Regions from separate parts of the Anoxybacillus sp. B2M1 genome, predicted to be linked through region 2. Evidence: riboswitches for the same ligand, from Rfam matches in the RefSeq annotation. Region 2 holds a riboswitch; each other region holds the start of a gene.
The links. A riboswitch is a leader RNA that binds a small molecule or an ion and turns the genes downstream of it on or off. The one in region 2 is predicted to bind S-adenosylmethionine.

Region 1 (3,996 bases), 270 kb from region 2:
CGCACCAAACAAGCTGACATATAAGTGGTCTTGCAAAAGATTGATCGCAGCAATCACACTTTCATTGCCAATCGCCAAACCTATGCGCCAGCCAGCCATATTATACGTTTTGGAAAATGTATAAATTTCAATACCGACATCCTTGGCTCCTTCCGTCTGCAAAAAGCTGATCGGTTTTTGCCCGTCAAATCCAATCGCACCATAAGCAAAGTCATGGACAACGCAAATTCCATGCTTTTGTGCAAATGAAACGGTCTCTGCAAAAAACGAGTCTGTCGCTACAGCCCCCGTCGGGTTATTTGGATAATTTAAAAACATCAGCTTGGCTTTCTCCACCACCTTTTCATCCAATTGACGATAATCAGGCAAAAAGCCGTTTTCGCTATAAAGCGGCATCATTTCCATTTTCGCACGCGCTAATGCCACTCCCGACCAATAATCAGGGTATCCCGGATCCGGAACAAGCACAACATCGCCCGGATTTAATAAGCACTGCGGGATTTCCACAAGCCCTGCCTTTCCGCCGAATAAGACAGCTACCTCTCGCTCAGGATCAACCGTAACGCCATATTCGCGCTGATAGAAAGCAGCGACCGCCTCTTTTAAAAACGAATAGCCACGAAACGGAGAATACTTATGGTATTTTGGATTAGCCGCCGCTTTTTGCAGCGCTTCTACGATATGCGGAGGCGTCGGTTGATCAGGATTGCCTTGGCCAAGATTAATCACATCATGTCCTTGAGCCACCACTTTTCCTACTTTGTCGACAAGCGAAGCAAAAAACTGCTTCGGAAGGCTTTGCAACAACTCGGATTGGACAAATGATTTCAATTGCTTCACCTACTCAAAAAATTCTTGAAATTCTAGTCAAACATCATATATCGTAAAAATTAAATTGTAAAGACATTTTTTTGAGGTGAACGATTATGACATTGAAAATTGCTTGTCTTCAGCTCGATATTGCTTTCGGAAATCCTGCGGAAAATAAACGCCGCGTTCAACAAGAGATCGAAAAAGTTTGTCAAAGTTCTGTTGACGTCATCGTCCTTCCTGAACTATGGACAACCGGATACGATCTCGCACGCCTTGACGACATTGCTGATGAGAATGGCGCTGATACAAAATCGTTTATTAGCAAGCTCGCCCGCCTGCACAACGTCTGTATTGTTGCTGGCTCCATTGCCAAAAAAACCGCTGCCGGCATCACCAATACCATGTACATCGTCAATCGAGACGGCAACATTGTAGGAGAATATAGCAAACTCCATCTCTTTCAGCTCATGGATGAGCATTTGTATTTACAATCCGGTGAATCGAGCGGCTTATTTACCTTGGAGCAAACGTTGTGCGCGGGAGTCATTTGCTATGACATTCGTTTCCCTGAATGGATTCGCGCCCATACAACCCAAGGCGCAGAGTTATTGTTTGTGGTCGCCGAATGGCCACAGCCCCGCCTTGAACATTGGCGCACCCTTTTGCAAGCGCGCGCGATTGAAAATCAATGCTATGTAATCGCCTGCAATCGTGCTGGAAAAGATCCGAACAATCAATTTGCTGGCCATTCACTTGTCATTGATCCATGGGGAGTCATCCTCGCCGAAGCCGATGAAAATCCATGCTCTCTTATGGCCGAAATCCAGCTGTCAAAAGTGAAAGAAGTTCGAAAGCAAATTCCTATTTTCCAAGACCGCCGACCGGAGCACTATATTTCGGCCGAAAAAAATTTTCAAAAAAACAGTTGACAAAACTGGCAAATCGAATGTATGATTCGAATCAAGCGAATTGAAAAAAGTTTTGCATTGTTAAAAATATTCGAATAAAACCGAACAAACTCTTATCAAGAGCAGGTGGAGGGACGAGCCCGATGAAGCCCGGCAACCGACTTAACCAACGTTAAGCACGGTGCTAATTCTTGCAGCAACACGCTGAGAGATAAGAGGGGAGAAGCCGACTTCAAACCTCTTTCGAAAAGCGAAAGAGGTTTTTTTCATTGTTTCATTGATTGAGTGAATGATAAGGAGGGTACAAATGATGACACATTCTAAACAATCCGTCTATGAGCCTTTAACGGAATCGGGAGCGGTTGCACTTGCTGCTCGATTAGGCTTATTTCCGGAAGGAACACCATTCATTTGCCAAGAAATTGGCGATGGTAACTTAAATCTTGTGTTCCATGTATTCGATCCCCAAACAAAGAAAGGAGTCATTATTAAACAAGCGCTACCATATGCAAAAGTGGTCGGTGAAAGCTGGCCGCTTACGCTTAAGCGGGCTGTCATTGAAAGCCATGCGTTGCGCACGTTTGCCGACTACGTTCCGCAATACGTGCCAAAGGTATACTACTCAGATGAGTCATTAGCGATTACCGTGATGGAGGATTTATCGCATCTGCAAATTGCACGAAAAGGATTCATTGCTGGAAAAACATATCCGCTTCTTTCCCAGCACATTGGCGAGTTTATCGCTAAAACGTTATTTTACACATCGGACTTTGGCATGAACCAGCAGCAGAAAAAACAGCTGCAGCAAAATTTCATCAATCCAGAGTTATGTAAAATTACCGAAGATCTCGTCTTTACTGATCCGTTTTTCGACCATGAAACGAATAATTTTGAAGAGGAGTTGCGCCGTGACGTAGAGGCTCTTTGGAATGACGGTGCGCTTCATCTTGAAGTAGCAAAACTCAAGCGGAAATTTTTAACGGAAGCCGATGCGCTCATTCATGGGGATTTACATACTGGAAGCATTTTTGCAAGCGACACAGAAACAAAAGTCATTGATCCTGAGTTTGCGTTTTACGGCCCATTCGGGTTTGATATCGGCCAATTTTTTGCCAATTTACTCCTAAATGCGTTGTCCCGTTCTGAACATGAGCCGCTATTGGCTCACATCGAAAAAACATGGAATGTATTTACGCACACGTTTGCTGCCCTTTGGGAACAGCACAATGTAGAACCGTATGCAAAAACCGAAGGATTGTTGCAAGACGTGCTGCAGCAAACGCTCATCGATGCGGTCGGCTTTGCTGGTTGCGAAGTCATCCGGCGCACGATCGGCTTAGCCCATGTCGCCGATCTTGACGGAATCGAAGATCAACCTACGCGCATCCATGCCAAACAGCTTGCCCTTCAGCTCGGGCGACAACTGATTTTACATCGCCAGACGATCCATGAAGTGCAACAAATACGTTCTTTGTTCTTTCAAACATTTGCTGCCACTCATTAAACGAAAGGAAGAAGAATATGGATTCATTGCTCTCCATTCCGCGTTCTGTTGAATGGAATCACACACATTTGACCATTTTAAATCAGCAAAAGCTACCAAATAAGACTGAATATTTAGAATTAAAAGATATCCAATCCGTGTGGGAGGCAATTGCCACATTGAAGGTTCGCGGTGCACCAGCGATTGGCATCACAGCTGCATACGGCCTTGCATTAGCGGCACAAAGCTATCAAACGAATTCTCTCGAAGATTTTCGCAACCTTCTGAAAAAGGATCGTGATTATTTGGCAAGTGCCAGACCGACAGCCGTCAATTTATTTTGGGCGCTCGACCGCTTGATGGCCAGCATTGCAAACGTTTCGTCTGTCGCCGATGCCAAAAAAGCATTGGTTCATGAGGCAGTCCGTATTCAAAGTGAAGATGAGAACACATGTCGCTCCATCGGTGAACATGCCCTTTCTCTTTTTCAAGAGGGAGATCGCATTTTAACCATCTGCAATGCTGGATCAATCGCTACTTCTCGGTATGGTACCGCGCTTGCTCCCTTTTATTTGGCGAAAGAACAAGGAATTCGTCTGCATGTCTATGCTTGCGAAACAAGACCCATTTTGCAAGGCGCGCGGCTGACGACATGGGAGCTCATGCAAGCAGGCGTTGATGTAACGCTGATCACTGATAATATGGCAGCACAAACTATAAAGACAAAAGATATTACAGCTGTCATCGTCGGTGCTGACCGCATTGCCGCAAACGGAGATACCGCCAATAAAA
Region 2 (3,996 bases):
CAATGGTCCTCTTCAGCATATCCCGGTTTCTTTCATAAGTGAAATAATAATTTTCAATAAATACCATAAGTAAATTTTATAACAATCGTCATCTGCGCTTGTCTCCGGTCGGGACAACGATGGGTCGTCTGCCGAATAATAAAAAATAGACCTTCCTTCATGCAACAGCACATGTTTAGAAAGGTCTATTTTCCACAGGCGGTGGTCCATATTCAATTGAAAGAGGCTATCTTCTAGCATGCTCTTATCCTAAGAAAAAGCGGACGTTGGCTTTTAGAATGATGGAGCCAAGCTTTCTTTCGCGCTGACATAGGACAATCCTCGTTCAAAGTCGGCAATCAAGTCTTCTGCGGCCTCCAATCCGACACTTAAACGCAGCAAGCCATCTGTAATTCCTCTTTGTTCTCTTTCCTCTTTTGGCATCGCCGCATGCGACATTTTAGCCGGATACGATAAGATCGATTCGACCGCTCCTAAGCTGACGGCAAACACCGGAATTTGGACATGCTTGACAAACGTACGGACGGCCGCTTCATCTGCTAAGCGAAACGAAAGCACCGCGCCAAATCCCTCTGCTTGGTACCGTTGTACCGAATGTCCCGGATGATAAGAAAGTCCTGGATAGTACACTTCCTCTACCTTTGGGTGCTTCGCTAAAAACGAAGCGATTTTCAGCGCCGATTGGCTTGATTGCTGTAAACGGACGTGAAGGGTTTTTAAGCCGCGCAGAACGAGCCAAGCATCTTGCACTCCCAATATGGCGCCAAAGGCATTTTGCAGCTTATACAGCCGCTCGGCCAGCCCGCGATCTTTGACAACCGCTAACCCGGCCACCACATCGCTATGTCCTGATAAAAATTTTGTCGCGCTATGCAACACAACATCGACGCCGAGCTCAAGCGGCCGCTGCAATGCCGGAGTCATAAACGTATTGTCTAAAAAGGTTAAACAACCGTTCGCTTTTGCCAGCTTCACAATGCCGCGAATATCCGTAATTTTTAATAGCGGGTTGGAAGGGGTTTCTACATAAATCACTTTTGTATTTGGCCGGATGTGGGAAGCGACTGCATGCAAATCCGTCATATCGACAAACGTGTACTCGATGCCAAAACGGCTTAATACTTCGGTAATCATTCGGTACGTTCCGCCGTATACATCTTCGGTCACGAGCACATGATCCCCTTTGGAAAGCAACAAAAACGCGGTCGAAATCGCCGCCATTCCCGAAGAGAAGGCAAAGCCGCGGATTCCTCCTTCCAGCTCCGCTATCGTCTCTTCAAGCGCCTCGCGCGTCGGATTTCCAGATCGGCTATAATCATACTTTCCAAACACATCAAAATCCGCTTGATGGAACGTCGAAGCGTGCTGAATGGGCACGCTGACCGCTCCTGTCTGCTCATCCACTTTCCATTTGTTATGCAATAAGTTGGTTTGAAATGAAAATGATTTTTCCATTGCGCTACACCTCTTTCATATTTTCCAAGGCCTGCGACAAATCAGCGATTAAATCCTCCACATGCTCAATGCCTACAGAAAAGCGCAATAAGCGGTTGCATACCCCATTGGCAATCCGAATCTCTTCAGGGATATCGGCATGCGTTTGCGTCGCCGGGTATGTAATAAAACTTTCAACTCCTCCTAAGCTTTCAGCGAATGTAATGACGTTTAAGCTTTGCAAAAAGCGGTTGACCCACCGCTCTTCACGCAGGCGAAAGGACAGCATGCCTCCTCTTCTTGGATACAGCACATCCGTGACCGCTTCGTGTGATGCCAAAAATTCGCTGATTCTCCGCGCATTTTCTTCATGTTGCCTCATTCGCAGCGCCAGTGTTTTCATGCCGCGAATCAACAGCCATGAATCAAATGGCGACAGGACCGCGCCGATTGCGTTGTGATACTCGGCCAGCCGTTGACAAAGAGGCTCACCCTTTGCGACGACGAGACCAGCGAGCACATCATTATGACCTCCTAAATATTTTGTTGCGCTATGGATGACGAGATCCGCTCCGTGGCGAATCGGCTGCTGGATCACAGGCGTATAAAACGTATTATCCACAATCAAAAGCAGCCCGTGGCGTTTGGCCAGTTTCGCCACCTCGTCGATGTCTGTCTCCTGCATAAGCGGGTTTGTCGGCGTTTCTAAAAAAATCGCCTTTGTGTTTTTCGAAATCGATTTCTCCACTAATTGTATGTCGCGAAAGTCAACATAATGAAACGCTAAGCCGTACTTTCTCCAGCCTCTTTCAAATAGCCGATACGTTCCTCCATATAAATCGGCAGACACTAAAAATTCATCACCGCTTTCAAACAGGGAAAGCACCGTCTGAATCGCCGCCATTCCCGAACTGAATGCATACCCTTGATCTCCTCCCTCCAGTTTAGCAATGGCTTCTTCTACAATTTTGCGCGTCGGGTTTCCGGTACGGATGTAATCAAATCCTGTTGATTGACCAATTCCCTCATGGCGATAAGCGGTGGAAAAATAGACAGGCGGATTGACGGTTCCTGTCAGCTTCTCGCTTCTGTTGCCAATCTGCGCCAGTAAGGTTTCTACTTTTTCCATCCTTTTTTCTCCTTCCTTTCCTCCAATAAAAAAAGCCTTCTTTAAGAAGAAGACTTTTACAGATCAACAAAAGCGCTTCTTCTTATCTTTCGAATTGAAACCAATTCGCTGGATTTAGCACCTGACCGATATCGGCTGGTTGCTGAAGCTTCACTGGGCCAGTTCCCTCCGCTTCTCTTGATAAGAATGAACGACGATATGGAATTTTCTGATTTTCTATCAATTTACATGATTTTCTGATAATTTGCAAGCTTTTTTTTACTGCGCGGTATATCCTCCATCGATCACAACGGCCTGCCCGGTAATTCCCTTTGCTTTTTCGCTTGCTAAAAAGAGCGCATAATCGGCCACTTCTTTCGTTGACAGCAGGCGCTGCTGCGGCACAAGCGGATAAATGACTTCCTCTAATACATGCTCAAGCGGCACGCGGCGTGTTGCGGCCAAATCGGCCAGCTGGTTGCGTACAAGCGGCGTATCGACATATCCCGGGCATAAAGCGTTCACTGTAATACCATGAGCGGCTCCTTCTAGAGCAGCTACTTTGGTTAGGCCAATGACCCCATGTTTCGCGCTATTATACGCCGCTTTGCCGGCAAAGCCGACCAAACCGTTAATCGAGGCCATATTGATAATCCGGCCATAACGCTGCTGCTTCATGATGGGAAATACATGCTTTATCGCCAAAAACGGCGCAATAAGCATGACGCGAATCAGTTTTTCAAACGATTCGGAAGGAAATTCTTCAATCGGCGCCACATGCTGCAGCCCAGCGTTATTCACTAAAATGTCAATCCGGCCATAACGAGAAACAGTTTGAGCCAACATTTGTTTGATTTCCTCTTCTTTTGTTACATCACACTTCAGTCCCCATGCATCCCAGCCTTGTGCACATAACGATTCGGCTGCTTTTTGGACAGCCCTTTCATTGATATCACTAAGAACGACTTTCGTGCCATGCTCAGCAAAGCATTTGGCGATTTCAAAGCCGATTCCTTGCGCCGCTCCTGTTATGAACAATACTTGATCGTCTACCATTTTTCATTCCTCCTCGTTCATATCCCTAGTCCTAATGAGAAAAGAATAATCGCAAGAATCGTCCCAAGAGCAGGTACAATAACCGTTAAAGCCCCAACCGCGCCATATGCCTCGCGGTGCGTTTCACCGCAAATCGCTCGAATCGTTGTCACGACATAGCCATTATGCGGCAAAGAATCCAAAGCTCCTGACGAAATCGCGACCACCCGATGCAGCGCTTCAGGATGGACTCCCATATCCAAATAATGCGGAGCGAGCAACGGAAGAGCAATAGCCTGACCTCCTGATGACGAGCCGGTTAGGCCAGCGATGACACTGACAGCAATAGCGCTGCCAATTAATGGACTGCCTGGAATACTGGTAATCGCGTGCACGGCATCCGTAAACGCTGGAACGGC
Region 3 (3,996 bases), 1.4 Mb from region 2:
CTGACGACGAGCTGCTTGAACTATTGGCATCGGATGGCATGCTGATTAAACGGCCGATTGCAACAGATGGGACGCATGTGGTAGTAGGATTTGATGAGCAAGCTTATGAAAAAATTTTTGGACAAGTATAACGAATACAGTCGAGTTTTTCAAAAAAATCAGTTATTATTAAAAAGAATACATTGCTGTTGGAGGGACATAAATCATGAACACACCAAAAGAATTGCGCTATTCTGAAGAACATGAATGGGTACGTGTGGAAGATGGTAAAGTTCGAATTGGAATTACTGATTTTGCGCAATCCGAGTTAGGAGATATCGTATTTGTTGAGCTTCCAGAGGTAGGTGCGGAACTTACAGCAAACGAGCCGTTTGGCAGTGTTGAATCAGTGAAAACGGTTTCTGAGCTGTATGCCCCTATCAGCGGAAAAGTTGTTGAAATTAATGAAGAATTAAACGACAATCCTGAATTTGTCAATGAATCTCCATATGAGAAGGCATGGATGATTGTTGTTGAGCCGACTGATTTAAGCGAAATCGATCGTTTATTGACGGCTGAACAATATGAGCAAATGATTAACCAAGAATAAGATCGATTCTAGCACGCCGTGGCTAATAATGCCGCGGCGTTATATCTTTTATATGAATAGTGAATGGTTAAAGTAAGCATGGATTTTTTCTCCGATCTCAAGGCTGTTTTATTTTTGGAAGCAGGAAGGTAGAAAACAAAGAGCGAATGGAATACAATATACATAACTTCTTTTCATTAGGTGATGATCATGATGGATAAAGAAAAAGTAATTATTGTTGAGGGGCGCTCCGACAAAAAGAAAATAGAGGGCATGATTAAAGATTCCGTTGAAATCATTTGCACAAACGGGACGATCAGCCGTGCCAAATTAGATGAGTGGATTGATCAGCTGTATGATAAAGAAGTGTTTATCTTAGTGGATTCTGATGAAGCGGGAGAACGATTGCGAAAGCAGCTGCGCCGTGAATTTCCTGAGGCGGAGCATTTATATATTGATCGCATGTATCGAGAGGTGGCCGCAGCACCTAAAAAACATATTGCAACGGTGCTGCTGAGCGCTAATATTGATGTGTATGCAGATGATTGGTAAAAGGTGTGAAGAAGTGTGGAAGAAGTAACGATACAGCAATTAGATGAACTCATTCAGCAGGAGGAGTTTGTATGTTTGTATGTATATACACCGATGTGCGGCACATGCCAGCTGGCGAATCGCATGGTCAGCATTGTTCAAGAGCTAGTTTCTCATGTAGCCTTTCGGAAGACCGATATTAACTATATGCCGGATCGAGCGGTCAGCTGGGAAATTGAAAGTGTACCTTGCCTGTTGTTATTTAGAAACGGGGAAATGAAAAAGAAGTTATATGCATTTCAATCTGTCCCATATTTATATGAGGTGATTCAAGAATTGCAAAAGCCGTAATGCATGCATTTATGGATAAGAGAAGAACAAACAGTAGATGGGTCCATTTTAGATTGTGCAGAAGTGTTGGCATCCGTATAGATTGAAGCAAGCCTTTGGGGGCTTGCTTTTTTATTTAGAGTTTTTTTGACATATTTCTCGGGAAATATGAAAAATCGTGTCCATTTTCTTGATGATTTGTCGACAAGTTTATAAAGGAATTATGCCTTTTTCTATGGAAATAAATGAGAGAAAAGGATAATGGAGAGGCGGGAAAACGATGAAGATTTATGAATTAACTAAAAAATTTATGGAACGTGTACAGACGTTGCACCATCTGTTGCCGATTTTACCGGAGGAGGAACTCTACATTCGCTTTGAATGCGATGCAGAAACACTGATTTTCGCCATTTCAAAAACGGGAGTTCATCTGGCGAAGGAAGCTGATGAAAGGAAGATATTAACCATTAGAGGGTCGAAAGAGGCGCTTGTTAGTCTGTTGAAAGGTGAACTTAAATTGCAGCAGCAGCTCCGCTTAAAAGAATTAGTGGTTTCCGGTAGCTTTCGTCACATGCTTTTATTAGAATCGCTTCTTCATTTAGCTAAACCATATCGTTATGCCTCTTGAATATGAAATCACGAAATGTTATTGACATGATAAAAAAACAGTGTTATTATTCAGAAAAATAAAATAATAAACAAGTTCTTATCAAGAGTGGTGGAGGGACTGGCCCGATGAAGCCCGGCAACCGGTTTGACACGGTGCCAATTCCAGCAGGGTGTATCGCTCTGGCAGATAAGAAGAGTTAAAGGAAATTCCCCCCTCTTCTTATGATGAAGAGGGGGTTTTCATTTGATTATGAAAAGGAGAGGATGACAGTGGGCGAAAAATCATATCGTTTAGAAACGCTTGCGGTGCATGGGGGATTAAGTCCAGATCCTGTGACAGGAGCAAGAGCCGTTCCGATTTATCAATCGAACGCTTATCAATTTGCCAATACGGAGCATGCAGCCAACTTATTCGCATTGAAAGAAGAAGGGTACATTTATACGCGCATTCATAACCCGACCGCCACAGTCTTTGAGGAAAGAGTGGCACAATTAGAAGGAGGAATTGGAAGCCTTGCAGTAGCAAGCGGCATGGCCGCAATCACGCTTGCGATCTTAAATATAGCGCAAGCAGGAGACGAGATTGTGTCAGCTTCAACGCTATATGGAGGTACCTATAACCTCTTTGCCACTACCCTTCCGAAATATGGGATTAAAACGCATTTTGTTGATCCCGCTAATCCGGAAAATTTTCGTTCTGCCATTACGCCAAAAACGAAAGCGATCTTTGCAGAAACGATTGGTAATCCAAGTTTGCACGTACTAGATATTGAAGCGGTAGCCAACATTGCGCATGAGGCAGGCATTCCTCTCATTATTGATAATACGTTTGCCACTCCATATCTATGCCGTCCGATTGAGTATGGAGCGGATATCGTTGTTCATTCAGCTACTAAATGGCTGCTTGGAAACGGTACAACGCTTGGCGGCATTATTGTAGACGGAGGAAAGTTTAATTGGGATTCTCCTAAATTTCCGGGATTTACAACTCCGGATCCAAGCTATCACAATCTTGTGTATGCAGAAGCTTTAGGTCCGGCTGCTTATATCATTAAGGCTCGTGTGCAATTGCTGCGGGATCTTGGACCAGCGATTAGCCCATTTAATGCGTTTCAATTTAATTTAGGGCTTGAGACGCTTCATGTACGCATGAAAGAGCATATTGCTAACACGCGTCGGATTGTAGACTATTTAGATCGCCATCCGGCAGTAGAATGGGTGCTGTATCCTGGACACGAAAAGCATCCAGCCCAAAATTTGGCCGAAAAATATTTGCCGAAAGGAGCGGGAGCCGTTGTGGTGTTCGGCATTAAAGGAGGAAGAGAAGCGGGAGCGGCTCTCATTAACAACGTGAAGCTTTGGTCGCACTTGGCCAATGTAGGAGACGCCAAAAGCTTAATTATTCATCCAGCCAGCACCACGCATCAGCAGTTGAGCTCAGAAGATTTGCAGGCCTCGGGAGTTACGGAAGACTTGATTCGTCTATCGGTCGGCATCGAAAATGTAGAAGACTTAATTGATGATTTAGAACAGGCCATCTCCATTGCCACAGGAATTCGTTCGCTGTATTCAGAAGTGTAAAGAATAGCCGCAAACAATTGAATCGGTCATAAAAATAGTCCATTCATCTTGATGAAACAATAGTTTCAATGAAGGGTTAGAACATATCAAAAACAAGGCGTGTTGATGATCCAATAAAAGCCGACTAACATCGCCCGATTCCTCGCTTTTCTGTCGTAATCTGTAACCTCTTTGCTTGCCGGCTTGTCAGCATGTCCTTGTCATACAACGAACGTTTTGCGGGCAAAATGGGTTCGCCAGTGTGTTTGTTCGAAGGAGATGCCGAAAAGGTTGTGTTAAGCCAGAGCATTTTGAATGGATCATCGGCGCTTGTGTATGGATTCTATAATTAGGAATAATTTTTTCTGTTGACACCTTCCTTTATAGAATGATAGAAT

Region 1: it holds a riboswitch for S-adenosylmethionine, as region 2 does, so the genes downstream of both, mtnK (S-methyl-5-thioribose kinase) here and GFC28_RS08470 (methionine biosynthesis PLP-dependent protein) in region 2, are expected to answer to the same signal.
Region 3: it holds a riboswitch for S-adenosylmethionine, as region 2 does, so the genes downstream of both, GFC28_RS15335 (O-acetylhomoserine aminocarboxypropyltransferase/cysteine synthase family protein) here and GFC28_RS08470 (methionine biosynthesis PLP-dependent protein) in region 2, are expected to answer to the same signal.

The regions. Positions count from the first base shown of each region.
Region 1 is NZ_CP015435.1:1,491,288-1,495,283, forward strand. It holds gene GFC28_RS07195 (pyridoxal phosphate-dependent aminotransferase) at 1-831, opposite strand, end outside; gene GFC28_RS07200 (carbon-nitrogen family hydrolase) at 927-1,742, shown strand; SAM riboswitch class I at 1,832-1,939, shown strand; gene mtnK (S-methyl-5-thioribose kinase) at 2,032-3,225, shown strand; gene mtnA (S-methyl-5-thioribose-1-phosphate isomerase) at 3,243-3,996, shown strand, end outside.
Region 2 is NZ_CP015435.1:1,759,103-1,763,098, forward strand. It holds gene metC (cystathionine beta-lyase) at 274-1,455, opposite strand; gene GFC28_RS08470 (methionine biosynthesis PLP-dependent protein) at 1,460-2,563, opposite strand; SAM riboswitch class I at 2,643-2,750, opposite strand; gene GFC28_RS08475 (3-hydroxybutyrate dehydrogenase) at 2,822-3,598, opposite strand; gene GFC28_RS08480 (GntP family permease) at 3,616-3,996, opposite strand, start outside.
Region 3 is NZ_CP015435.1:3,152,321-3,156,316, forward strand. It holds gene GFC28_RS15310 (arsenate reductase family protein) at 1-131, shown strand, start outside; gene gcvH (glycine cleavage system protein GcvH) at 206-589, shown strand; gene GFC28_RS15320 (toprim domain-containing protein) at 773-1,120, shown strand; gene GFC28_RS15325 (thioredoxin family protein) at 1,136-1,450, shown strand; gene GFC28_RS15330 (SCP2 sterol-binding domain-containing protein) at 1,710-2,057, shown strand; SAM riboswitch class I at 2,133-2,232, shown strand; gene GFC28_RS15335 (O-acetylhomoserine aminocarboxypropyltransferase/cysteine synthase family protein) at 2,303-3,619, shown strand.